DNA from 2 places in the Paenibacillus sp. FSL E2-0177 genome. Region 1 is predicted to be linked to the other one. Evidence: a T-box and tRNA genes for the amino acid it is inferred to sense, from the RefSeq annotation. Region 1 holds a T-box; the other holds one or more tRNA genes.

Region 1 (5,106 bases):
CGCTCCCGTTGCTCCGTCTGCTCCCGTTGCTCCTGTTGCACCTGTAGCTCCATCTGCTCCTGTTGCCCCAGTCTCTCCTGCTCCGGTCGCCCCCGTTGCTCCGTCTGCTCCCGTTGCACCCGTTGCTCCATCCGCTCCGGTTGCACCAGTCACTCCATCTGCACCTGTTGCACCTGTTGCCCCTGTCTCTCCTGCTCCGGTCGCTCCAGTTGCTCCGTCTGCTCCCGTTGCACCAGTCGCCCCAGTTACTCCGTTTGCTCCTGTAGCTCCAGTCTCTCCTGCTCCGGTCGCCCCGGTTGCTCCGTCTGCTCCCGTTGCACCCGTTGCTCCATCCGCTCCCGTTGCACCAGTCACTCCATCTGCACCTGTTGCACCTGTCTCTCCTGCTCCGGTCGCTCCAGTTGCTCCGTCTGCTCCCGTTGCACCAGTCGCCCCAGTTACTCCGTCTGCTCCTGTAGCTCCAGTCTCTCCTGCTCCGGTCGCTCCAGTTACTCCATCCGCTCCGGTTGCACCAGTTGCACCTGTAGCTCCATCGGCACCTGTTGCCCCAGTCTCTCCTGCTCCAGTCGCTCCAGTCGCTCCAGTTGCTCCATCCGCTCCCGTTGCACCAGTCGCCCCAGTCACTCCATCTGCACCAGTAGCTCCAGTCTCTCCTGCGCCGGTCGCTCCCGTTGCTCCTGTTGCTCCATCCGCTCCCGTTGCACCAGTCGCCCCGGTCGCGCCGGTCGCGCCAGTTATTCCTTGCGTTACACCAAGCAATTCTGCATGTACAAGTCGATGGGCAGTCACAATCTGGCCAACGCTATTTTTTCCCCATACTGAGATTTGAATCGGATCATCTACCAGACTTGTAGTTGTAAAAATAAATTCGAACGCATCAAAATCGCCATAATAATCACGTGTTATAACTTCATTAGGTGCTACATTTATCAGCTCGCTTACATATAAAGTTCTTGTCCCATCCATATAGTATCCTTGAACAAGAGCCATTGATGAATCAATGTCACTTCGGTTATCAATTTTGACAGTAACATGCTGAGTAGGTCTTACACCCCCTACCATACTATTGTCTATCGGTCCGGTAGATAAATAACTCAATTTCTCATCACTCCTTTAACGTTAACTGTGTCACAAAAATAATTATTAAATTAATACTGCCTGCTTCTCCCACGCAACTATGCGATGAGGATCTACCAATGCCCCCGAGTTCTGTTTTCCCCAGACTGAAATCCCAACCTCTGCTTCAACTGCTTCTACTGTTGTAAACACAAATTCAAATGCGTCCAAGTCGGCAAAATAGTTCTTAGTTAAAACTTGATTAGGTGCTAGATTTACTGTTTCATTCACATACATCGTTCTTGATCCGTTAAGAAGGAAACCTTGAATAACTAGATTATAAGGATTAAGAGAATCCCGATTAACTACTTTTACGGTTACCAGTTGCGACGGTCTGACCCCTAGGATCGGGCTGTTATCTATAGGTCCAGTAGAAAAAATAGCCATGTTTTATTCACTCCTCCCTTCCACTACAAATTGAAAGATTAGTGGCTCCATATAGTAATATTCCTTGGCTTGAGTTAGCGTGTGGACTGTTGTGCAAAGGAACAGCTAGTCCTATAACAAGACATCCTTCTTTTTCCAAATTTATAATCTACTAAACTGATAATCTAACAACAAAGAGCAACCAAGATTGTTAAGAAGCTAACCACTATTGCTTTTTATGAAATATTAGGTATACTGGTAAAAATTAATTAAGCATCGATGAGCGGGAGAGTAATTAACGAGATCTAGTCCTCAGCGAGCCGGGAGAGTGTAAGCCGGTACAGATCCCTTTAATGAAGCGCACCCGTGAGATGGACTTCTGAACCTTAGTAGGAAGTCCCGGCTGAAGGCCGTTATCCCGTAAGGTGGCTGAACAACTTGTTCAGCAACGAGAGTGGTACCGCGAGCGCTAAAGCCCTCGTCTCTTTTGAGACGAGGGCTTTTTTGTATTTTCAAAGGAGGGTATACCATGTTAAATCAAATCATCAAAGACGGAATCGAGCACAGTGTACAACGTGTATTCAATACCTTAGGAGCTGACTATCCAGAGGACATTGCCATTCTGATCGAACAGCCAGCAAATCTAGAACATGGTGATTATTCATGCAATATCGCTATGCAGCTAGCCAAAACTTTACGAAAATCCCCAATGGTCATAGCAGAATTAGTGAAAGCAGAACTTCAATTCCAAGGGCGCCTCGCCGGTCTTTTACAAAAAGTTGAAGTCGCTGCTCCCGGATTTATCAATTTGTATATGAATTGGCAAAGCTGGGCTGAACATTCCTTTGAACTGCCTGCCAGCACTGGGGAAAAAGTCATCATCGAGCACACTTCTATCAACCCCAACAAAGCCGCTCACGTAGGTCATCTAAGAAACGCCTGTATCGGCGATACTCTAGTCAGAATTATGAAAAGAACTGGGTATAACGTAGAGGTCCATAACTACATTGATGATCTCGGCAATCAGCTGGCGGATACAGTTGTTGGATTATTAAATATATCTTTAGAAGGGGAACACCAACGTTTCGGTGATTTTTGCTGGGATCTTTATGCCAAAGTGAACAAAGAATATGCGCTGAACCCAGAGATGACACACAAGCGCACAGATATACTTCACTCCCTTGAACTAGGGGGCGGTAACGAAGCCTGGCTGGGCAACCTTGTAGCTGAACGCATCGTTAGAGAGCATGTAGAGGAAATGAAACATTTTGGGATTTATTATGATTTGCTGGTATGGGAGAGCAGTATTTTAAAAGAGGGATTTTGGGCAGCCGCAGCTGAGCTACTGAAGCAGACAGCCGTTTTTGTACAAGAGACTGAAGGTAAACTCGCAGGCTGCTGGGTGCTGAAGCAAGGAACAGAGGCTAACATTGGAGCGGATTCAGAGGAGCATCAGCTCGATAAGGTGCTGGTGCGTTCGAATGGGATTTTAACGTATACAGCCAAAGATATTGCCTATCATCTCTGGAAATTTGGTCTTTTGACCAAAGATTTCTCCTTTAGCGAATTCTCGTCCGGTTTATGGACAACTGGATTAACTGGAACCCAAGAATCTTATGGGCAGGCGGACAGAGTCATCAATGTGATCGATTACAGACAGGAATATCCACAACAGATGGTTAAGCAAGCCTTAGGGGCACTAGGTTATAACGAGCAAGCAGACAAACTCCATCATGTGAGCTATGGTGTTGTATCTCTTAGTCCCGCTTCGGCGGCCGAGCTGGGTATAGATATTTCAGAAGGCAAATCTTCTTATGCTATGTCCGGACGTCAGGGAATCGGGATTAAGGTAAGCGATCTGGTGGAGCTTATGGAACAGAACATTGAGCACTCACGTTCCGATAAAGACGGCCTCTCCAGCCGATTGATTGCCACTGCTGCGATTCGCTACTATCTGCTACGGTTTAATTTAGGAACGGAAATCGTGTTTGATTTCAAACAGGCTACCGAAATATCCGGCAATACCGGAGTTTATCTGATGTATACTTTTGCGCGTGCGACAAGCGTTTTGAGTAAAGCTACGATCCCAATCCTTACAGCTGCCGCACAGCTTCAGTTCCCTTCCGAATTGGAAAAAGCAGAGCTTGCCCTGCTAAGACAGCTAAGCCTCTGGCCGGAGATATTACATTCAGCAAGTATAGAGTTAACGCCAAATACGCTCTGCACTTACGCACATACCTTAGCTACACTGTTCAACAACTTCTATTCTGGATGTCCGATTCTAAAAGGAGATCCAGCTACGATCGAATTCCGCCTCTGGCTCACTTCAAGATTCAAGGACATCTTGGGAGATGTGCTCGAAGTGCTTGGGTTACCGACACCGAGCCGAATGTAAAAAACACAAAAAAAGGGCAATTTCCGCGCTTAACGCGGAGATTGCCCTTCTATATATAATGTTACTTATAAATCTCTATCACATTTCCAGCTTCCGTGCTGAGACGATCAAAGTCCGCACGTTTGATGCGAACACCACCACTACGATAGCGGTTAGGTGTACCTTCTGTTTGCACTTCCGTACCGTTGATAGTAATTTGACTAATCTCACGACCTGTAAGGTGATAGATAAAGTCTACCTTAGTGCCTGCATATTCAAAGCTAAAGTGCATTCCATCCAGCGATTCCGGCAGAATAGGGTCAACAATTAAGTCTCCACCTTCCGTACGGATCCCCAGTGCATTCGAGATTAACTGGTTCATATAGATCCCAGGACCGCTGGAATAGATTCTCCAGCCACCTTTAACAGCTACGTCACCATTGCGCAGTTTATCGAAATTCTCCTGTGCCTCATAACGGGTGTTAAATTTACCATCCGAGCTACTGAAATAGGAGTTAGCTTGACGTAGTTCAGCGTTTGGCACCACATCGCGGATTCCGATCGGATTAATCGCTGCCAGACCCTTCCAGACCTGATCGGTTTTACCGAGCTTGGCCATAGCCTCTACATAACGGATATGTGCATGCACATACTGAAGTCCAATTTCCCGGCCAAAGTTAGCCGCTTGCTCCGCACGTTTGAAATGAGTGCTGACCCCGCCAACATATTGAGCTGGACGATTCATCAGACGCACACCGTCAGGGCAGAATAGTTTATCCTGAATGACATCATAGTGTGCTTCGGCCTGTTCCGGAGTAAGCAGCTCACTGATCATACTGCGCGTCATAGGCAGCAGACGGTACTGAATACCTGTTTCTGTGTCACTTGGGTGCACCATAAGTTTAATTTGCTCAGGGTCCTCCATATACAGGAAGCCAGGAATCACTTCGGATTGAAGCATATGAGTATGGAAATCCTTACGGATTCCTTCCACCATCGCCTTCAGTTCCTCTGCCTCAGCTTGATCAACTGAACGAAGTACCTCTGAGAACTGATTAAGTGTCTGATAGGTAAGCGCCACTGTCCAGCTGCTAACCATATACTGCTTCAGCTGTGGATTTGCAGGCTGGAGCGTATCATCCCAGTCTCCATCACCGTAAGAAGACAGATGTGTGTCATGCAGGAAATGATCCTTAATATAAGCAATTTCCTTCCGTGCGTGATCCAGCAACGTCGCTTTTTCTTCTGTA
Region 2 (5,106 bases), 110 kb from region 1:
TCTCTCTGCCATCAATCTTTTTCTGAAGAATCTCTGGTGCTTTTAGCCCTAAATATTCATAAATGATCTGAGAGCCCCTTCCATAAAGCTTGCTATCGATCACCGCCATCTCTTTTTTGCCGCCTTCGATAATGGTTACTGTCTTATCCAAAATTCCAAGTTCATCAAGCTGCTGCTTGCTCTTCTCCAACTTCTCGTGGAAATTATCTAATAGAGCTTGTGCCTCCTGCTCCTTGCCAAATACCTCGCCAATCTTCATTACACGTTCATCCGTCGCCATTTTTTCATAAGGAATTGGAACGGTCGGTGCAATATCCTTAAGGATTTCATAAGTTTCTTCAGAAGCAGCTATGATCAAGTCCGGCTTTACTGCCATAATAGCCTCTGGATTAGGCTCATACCATGAACCTAGATCTTCAATCCCCCCCAGCTCTTCTGCAAAGGCCGCTCCTTCAAAGACACTCGAAGTCCCTACTGGCTTAATGCCGAGGGCCACAAGATCCCCTTGAAGGTATAACACGACAACCCTCTTTGGATTAGCTGGAACAACAATATCTCCCTTTATTGTAGAGATAGTTCTTGTCTGAGCCTCCTTATTGGCATTGTCAGCTGCAGTTGAATTATTTGCTGGTGATGATGTAACTTCAGAAGCTTTGGATCCATTAGAATTTGTGGCATTAGAACCAACACTTGCAGATCCACATGCACTTAAAAGCAAGGTAAAGCTAAGCAGCATTGCTACAATAAAACTTGACGTCTTTGTTAATCTCATAAGTGAAGACCCTCCGGTTATTTCATTTTGATAATAGTAATGATAATGATTATCATACTCAATAACATTATATCGGGAGGATATGTGCTCGCCAATGGAGAATTTGGCGGTGGTAAATGGACGATTGTCCGATGAGCTCACCTGCCTGCTTTCCTTGCGGAACCGGATGGGAGATTGACCATTGTATTTACTGAACATGCGACTGAAGTAATATACATCGTTATATCCAACTTCTTCTGCAATATCGCGAAGTGGAGCATCGGTACATCGTAATAGCTCTTCTGCATGTTTAAGCCGGAATCGTATCAAATATTCAATCAAGCTAAACCCTGTCTCCCCTTTAAAGCGGGTTGATAAATGACGAGGGCTATAATTAAATTGCTCCGCTATAGATTCTAGTGATAAATTATGACGATAATGCTCCTCAATATAACGGACAACCTGCCCAATGACATCCGGTTGCCTGAGGTTAATTCCATCCTTTGTAAACTGCTTTAATAATTCATGTATAAACTGATAGAACAAGCCTTTAACTTGAATTCTTTCCAATTGGCTTCCTTGTGCCCAAAGTTGTTCCATTGCCATTAGTTGATAGTGCAGTGGTAAAGGCTCCAAAGACTCGAAGCTATACTGCATCCGAAATGGATTGCTGCGTTCTAAAAGTCTTGCTAAATCCTTTCTTCCTGGCAAGGAGGCTCTATAGAATAATAAATAGTATTCAAACAACCTCCCTGTCTCTATACTTAGTCTCATGCCCTTGCCACCATGCACAATAAAGTGACGGTCTGCGTCGTAATCTATGCCGTTGAGATTCAAGCTGGCCGTACCCCGCACACAGTAGATAAATCCACATGCTGGTAATACATAGCCTTGCAGCTTGTCCCCAGGCTTCATCACAGCATGTCGAATATCAAGTACTTTAACAGCGGCATAATTCCATGCGAAAATATGATCTTCCAGCTTCATCTTTGCAATACACTCCGATCTGCTCCACAATCTATTTGAATTAATTATATTTCACAATAAATGATAATGATTATCAATTAGTATTAGGTAGTTCCTCTATTTTGTCAATCGCTGTTTAGTATCATGATTGCTTATAGCTTTCGAAGTGGAGCTTCCTCAGGAATGCCTCTATCTCATTCACATATCCGCTTACATTAATCTTCCTCAGTACAACTAAGTACAATTTCTTATTCACACTTGAAGGATGTATCAAAAGTTTTCCGGCACAGGCATGAACGGAATTGTAAAAAAACAAACAAAAAAGTTCATCAGATATAGTATCTAATGAACTTTGAGTTGATTTAGTTGGTACCGGTGAGAGGACTCGAACCTCCACGGTTTCCCTCTCGATTTTGAGTCGAGCGCGTCTGCCATTCCGCCACACCGGCAAAGTATTAAGTTAAAATATGGCGCGCCCTGAGAGATTCGAACTCCCGGCCTTTTGATTCGTAGTCAAACGCTCTATCCAGCTGAGCTAAGGGCGCAAAATTTATATGGAGCGGACGACGGGAATCGAACCCGCGACCCTCGCCTTGGCAAGGCGATGCTCTACCGCTGAGCCACGTCCGCACACGGTATGTATTGATGTCCGACTCACTAAAGAAGTGAGCCATGAAGGACTCGAACCTTCGACACCCTGATTAAAAGTCAGGTGCTCTACCAACTGAGCTAATGGCTCATAAAGCAAGAAAATGGCGGAACCGACGGGATTCGAACCCGCGGTCTCCTGCGTGACAGGCAGGCATGTTAGGCCAACTACACCACGGTTCCAGAAGAATAATTGCTTAATGAAAATTGGTTGCGGGGGCAGGATTTGAACCTGCGACCTTCGGGTTATGAGCCCGACGAGCTACCGGGCTGCTCCACCCCGCGTCAGTAAAAAAGTATTAATTCCCTTGGATTCCTCGGAAAGTATCCGGAATCCTTAGTGAAGCATTAACTTCACTTTTGGGGATGTGTTATGGTGGAGGCTGAGGGGATCGAACCCCCGACCCTCTGCTTGTAAGGCAGATGCTCTCCCAGCTGAGCTAAGCCTCCATGTAAAGAAGCAACTTAATTATCATAACATAATCAAATCTGTAATGCAACCATTTTTTCTAGAAGTCTAATGCTGTTTCAAGAAGAAATGGTGACCCGTATGGGATTCGAACCCATGTTACCTCCGTGAAAGGGAGGTGTCTTAACCCCTTGACCAACGGGCCGTTTTTAAAACAAATTGTTTTGACAACAAAAAAGATTATATCATGTATTATTAAGTATGGCAATACCTAAACTAATTATTTTTCTTTTTAATCTTCACTAGGTAATAGATTGATATGAAGCTTTTGAGCTATTATCTCAACGATTTCACCTATAGTTCTATCATTCGTGTCTAGATGCTGCTTAAATACCTCGTGATCAAGCCCTCTGATCCACCTGTCGATCTGCTGAGCAGCCCAAGGGTCTTTTCCTTCACCTCTAACGCTTAATCTCTTAAGCAAGGTCTCTCGGGAGTCACGCAAACTAAAATGATAAAGCACCATTTATCCATATAATCATGATCATTTGCCTCCATGAACTAATTTTCATTCAAAAACCACTTCACAGTGATTGCCTATCCTTATAATAAACTGCTAAACATCGTACAACAAAAAGACCACTGTCGATTACTCAACAGTAGTCTTGCGTGCTTGGCAACGTCCTACTCTCCCAGGACCCTTCGGTCCAAGTACCATCGGCGCTGGAGGGCTTAACGGTCGTGTTCGGGATGGGTACGCGTGGAACCCCTCCGCTATCGCCACCAAACGGGCATTTGCGGTACAAATGCATTATTCAGGTCTCAGCATCGCCAAATGCTGAAAACAAATTCATCATCACACAGTCACTTGGACTATATAAATCTGAGCTTGATTCCTGAAAACTGAATCCGAAACGAATTTGCGTTTGCCCTTCTTACGGGGCCCCCGGAAAGTATTCGGAATTAGCTTCGCAGCTTCTTCTTCACTTTTTGGGGTATTTTTAGGATAAGCCCTCGACCGATTAGTATTGGTCAGCTCCATGCATTGCTGCACTTCCACCTCCAACCTATCTACCTCGTCGTCTTCAAGGGGTCTTACTAATTGGGAAATCTCATCTTGAGGGGGGCTTCACGCTTAGATGCTTTCAGCGCTTATCCCGTCCGTACGTAGCTACCCAGCCATGCTCCTGGCGGAACAACTGGTGCACCAGCGGTACGTCCATCCCGGTCCTCTCGTACTAAGGACAGCTCCTCTCAAATTTCCTGCGCCCACGACAGATAGGGACCGAACTGTCTCACGACGTTCTGAACCCAGCTCGCGTACCGCTTTAATGGGCGAACAGCCCAACCCTTGGGACCTACTTCAGCCCCAGGATGCGATGAGCCGACATCGAGGTGCCAAACCTCCCCGTCGATGTGGACTCTTGGGGGAGATAAGCCTGTTATCCCCAGGGTAGCTTTTATCCGTTGAGCGATGGCCCTTCCATGCGGTACCACCGGATCACTAAGTCCGACTTTCGTCCCTGCTCGACTTGTAGGTCTCGCAGTCAAGCTCCCTTATGCCTTTGCACTCTGCGAATGATTTCCAACCATTCTGAGGGAACCTTGGAACGCCTCCGTTACTCTTTAGGAGGCGACCGCCCCAGTCAAACTGCCCGCCTGACACGGTCCCCGTACCCGGTAAGGGTACTAGGTTAGAACCTAGATACGATCAGGGTGGTATCCCAACGGCGCCTCCACCGAAGCTTGCGCTCCGATTTCTACGGCTCCCACCTATCCTGTACAGATCGTACCCAAATTCAATATCAAGCTGCAGTAAAGCTCCATGGGGTCTTTCCGTCTTGTCGCGGGTAACCTGCATCTTCACAGGTATTAAAATTTCACCGGATCTCTCGTTGAGACAGCGCCCAAGTCGTTACGCCATTCGTGCGGGTCAGAATTTACCTGACAAGGAATTTCGCTACCTTAGGACCGTTATAGTTACGGCCGCCGTTTACTGGGGCTTCGGTTCATAGCTTCGGGTTACCCCTAACCACTCCCCTTAACCTTCCAGCACCGGGCAGGCGTCAGCCCGTATACTTCGCCTTGCGGCTTCGCACAGACCTGTGTTTTTGCTAAACAGTCGCTTGGGCCTTTTCACTGCGGCCCCCTCGTGCTATTCACACTACCGGGGCACCCCTTCTCCCGAAGTTACGGGGTCATTTTGCCGAGTTCCTTAACGAGAGTTCTTCCGCGCGCCTTAGAATTCTCTTCTCGCCTACCTGTGTCGGTTTGCGGTACGGGCACCTTCTCCTGGCTAGAGGCTTTTCTTGGCAGTGTGAGATCATGACCT

Evidence for each region. A T-box is a leader RNA that pairs with one kind of tRNA and senses whether it is charged. The one in region 1 lies ahead of argS (arginine--tRNA ligase), so its partner is inferred to be a tRNA-Arg.
Region 2: it has a tRNA-Arg gene. The T-box ahead of argS (arginine--tRNA ligase) is inferred to sense a tRNA for this amino acid. The anticodon was not compared.

Annotation. Positions count from the first base shown of each region.
Region 1 covers NZ_CP150307.1:5,627,678-5,632,783, forward strand. The annotation lists gene MHI25_RS25140 (collagen-like protein) at 1-1,098, opposite strand, end outside; gene MHI25_RS25145 (hypothetical protein) at 1,144-1,503, opposite strand; T-box leader at 1,753-1,971, shown strand; gene argS (arginine--tRNA ligase) at 2,012-3,877, shown strand; gene MHI25_RS25155 (cellobiose phosphorylase) at 3,939-5,106, opposite strand, start outside.
Region 2 covers NZ_CP150307.1:5,518,761-5,523,866, forward strand. The annotation lists gene MHI25_RS24645 (AraC family transcriptional regulator) at 1-1,738, opposite strand, end outside; tRNA gene MHI25_RS24650 (tRNA-Leu) at 2,085-2,166, opposite strand; tRNA gene MHI25_RS24655 (tRNA-Arg) at 2,186-2,262, opposite strand; tRNA gene MHI25_RS24660 (tRNA-Gly) at 2,273-2,347, opposite strand; tRNA gene MHI25_RS24665 (tRNA-Lys) at 2,384-2,456, opposite strand; tRNA gene MHI25_RS24670 (tRNA-Asp) at 2,471-2,548, opposite strand; tRNA gene MHI25_RS24675 (tRNA-Met) at 2,574-2,650, opposite strand; tRNA gene MHI25_RS24680 (tRNA-Val) at 2,740-2,815, opposite strand; tRNA gene MHI25_RS24685 (tRNA-Glu) at 2,905-2,979, opposite strand; gene MHI25_RS24690 (hypothetical protein) at 3,067-3,258, opposite strand; rRNA gene rrf (5S ribosomal RNA) at 3,446-3,562, opposite strand; rRNA gene MHI25_RS24700 (23S ribosomal RNA) at 3,777-5,106, opposite strand, start outside.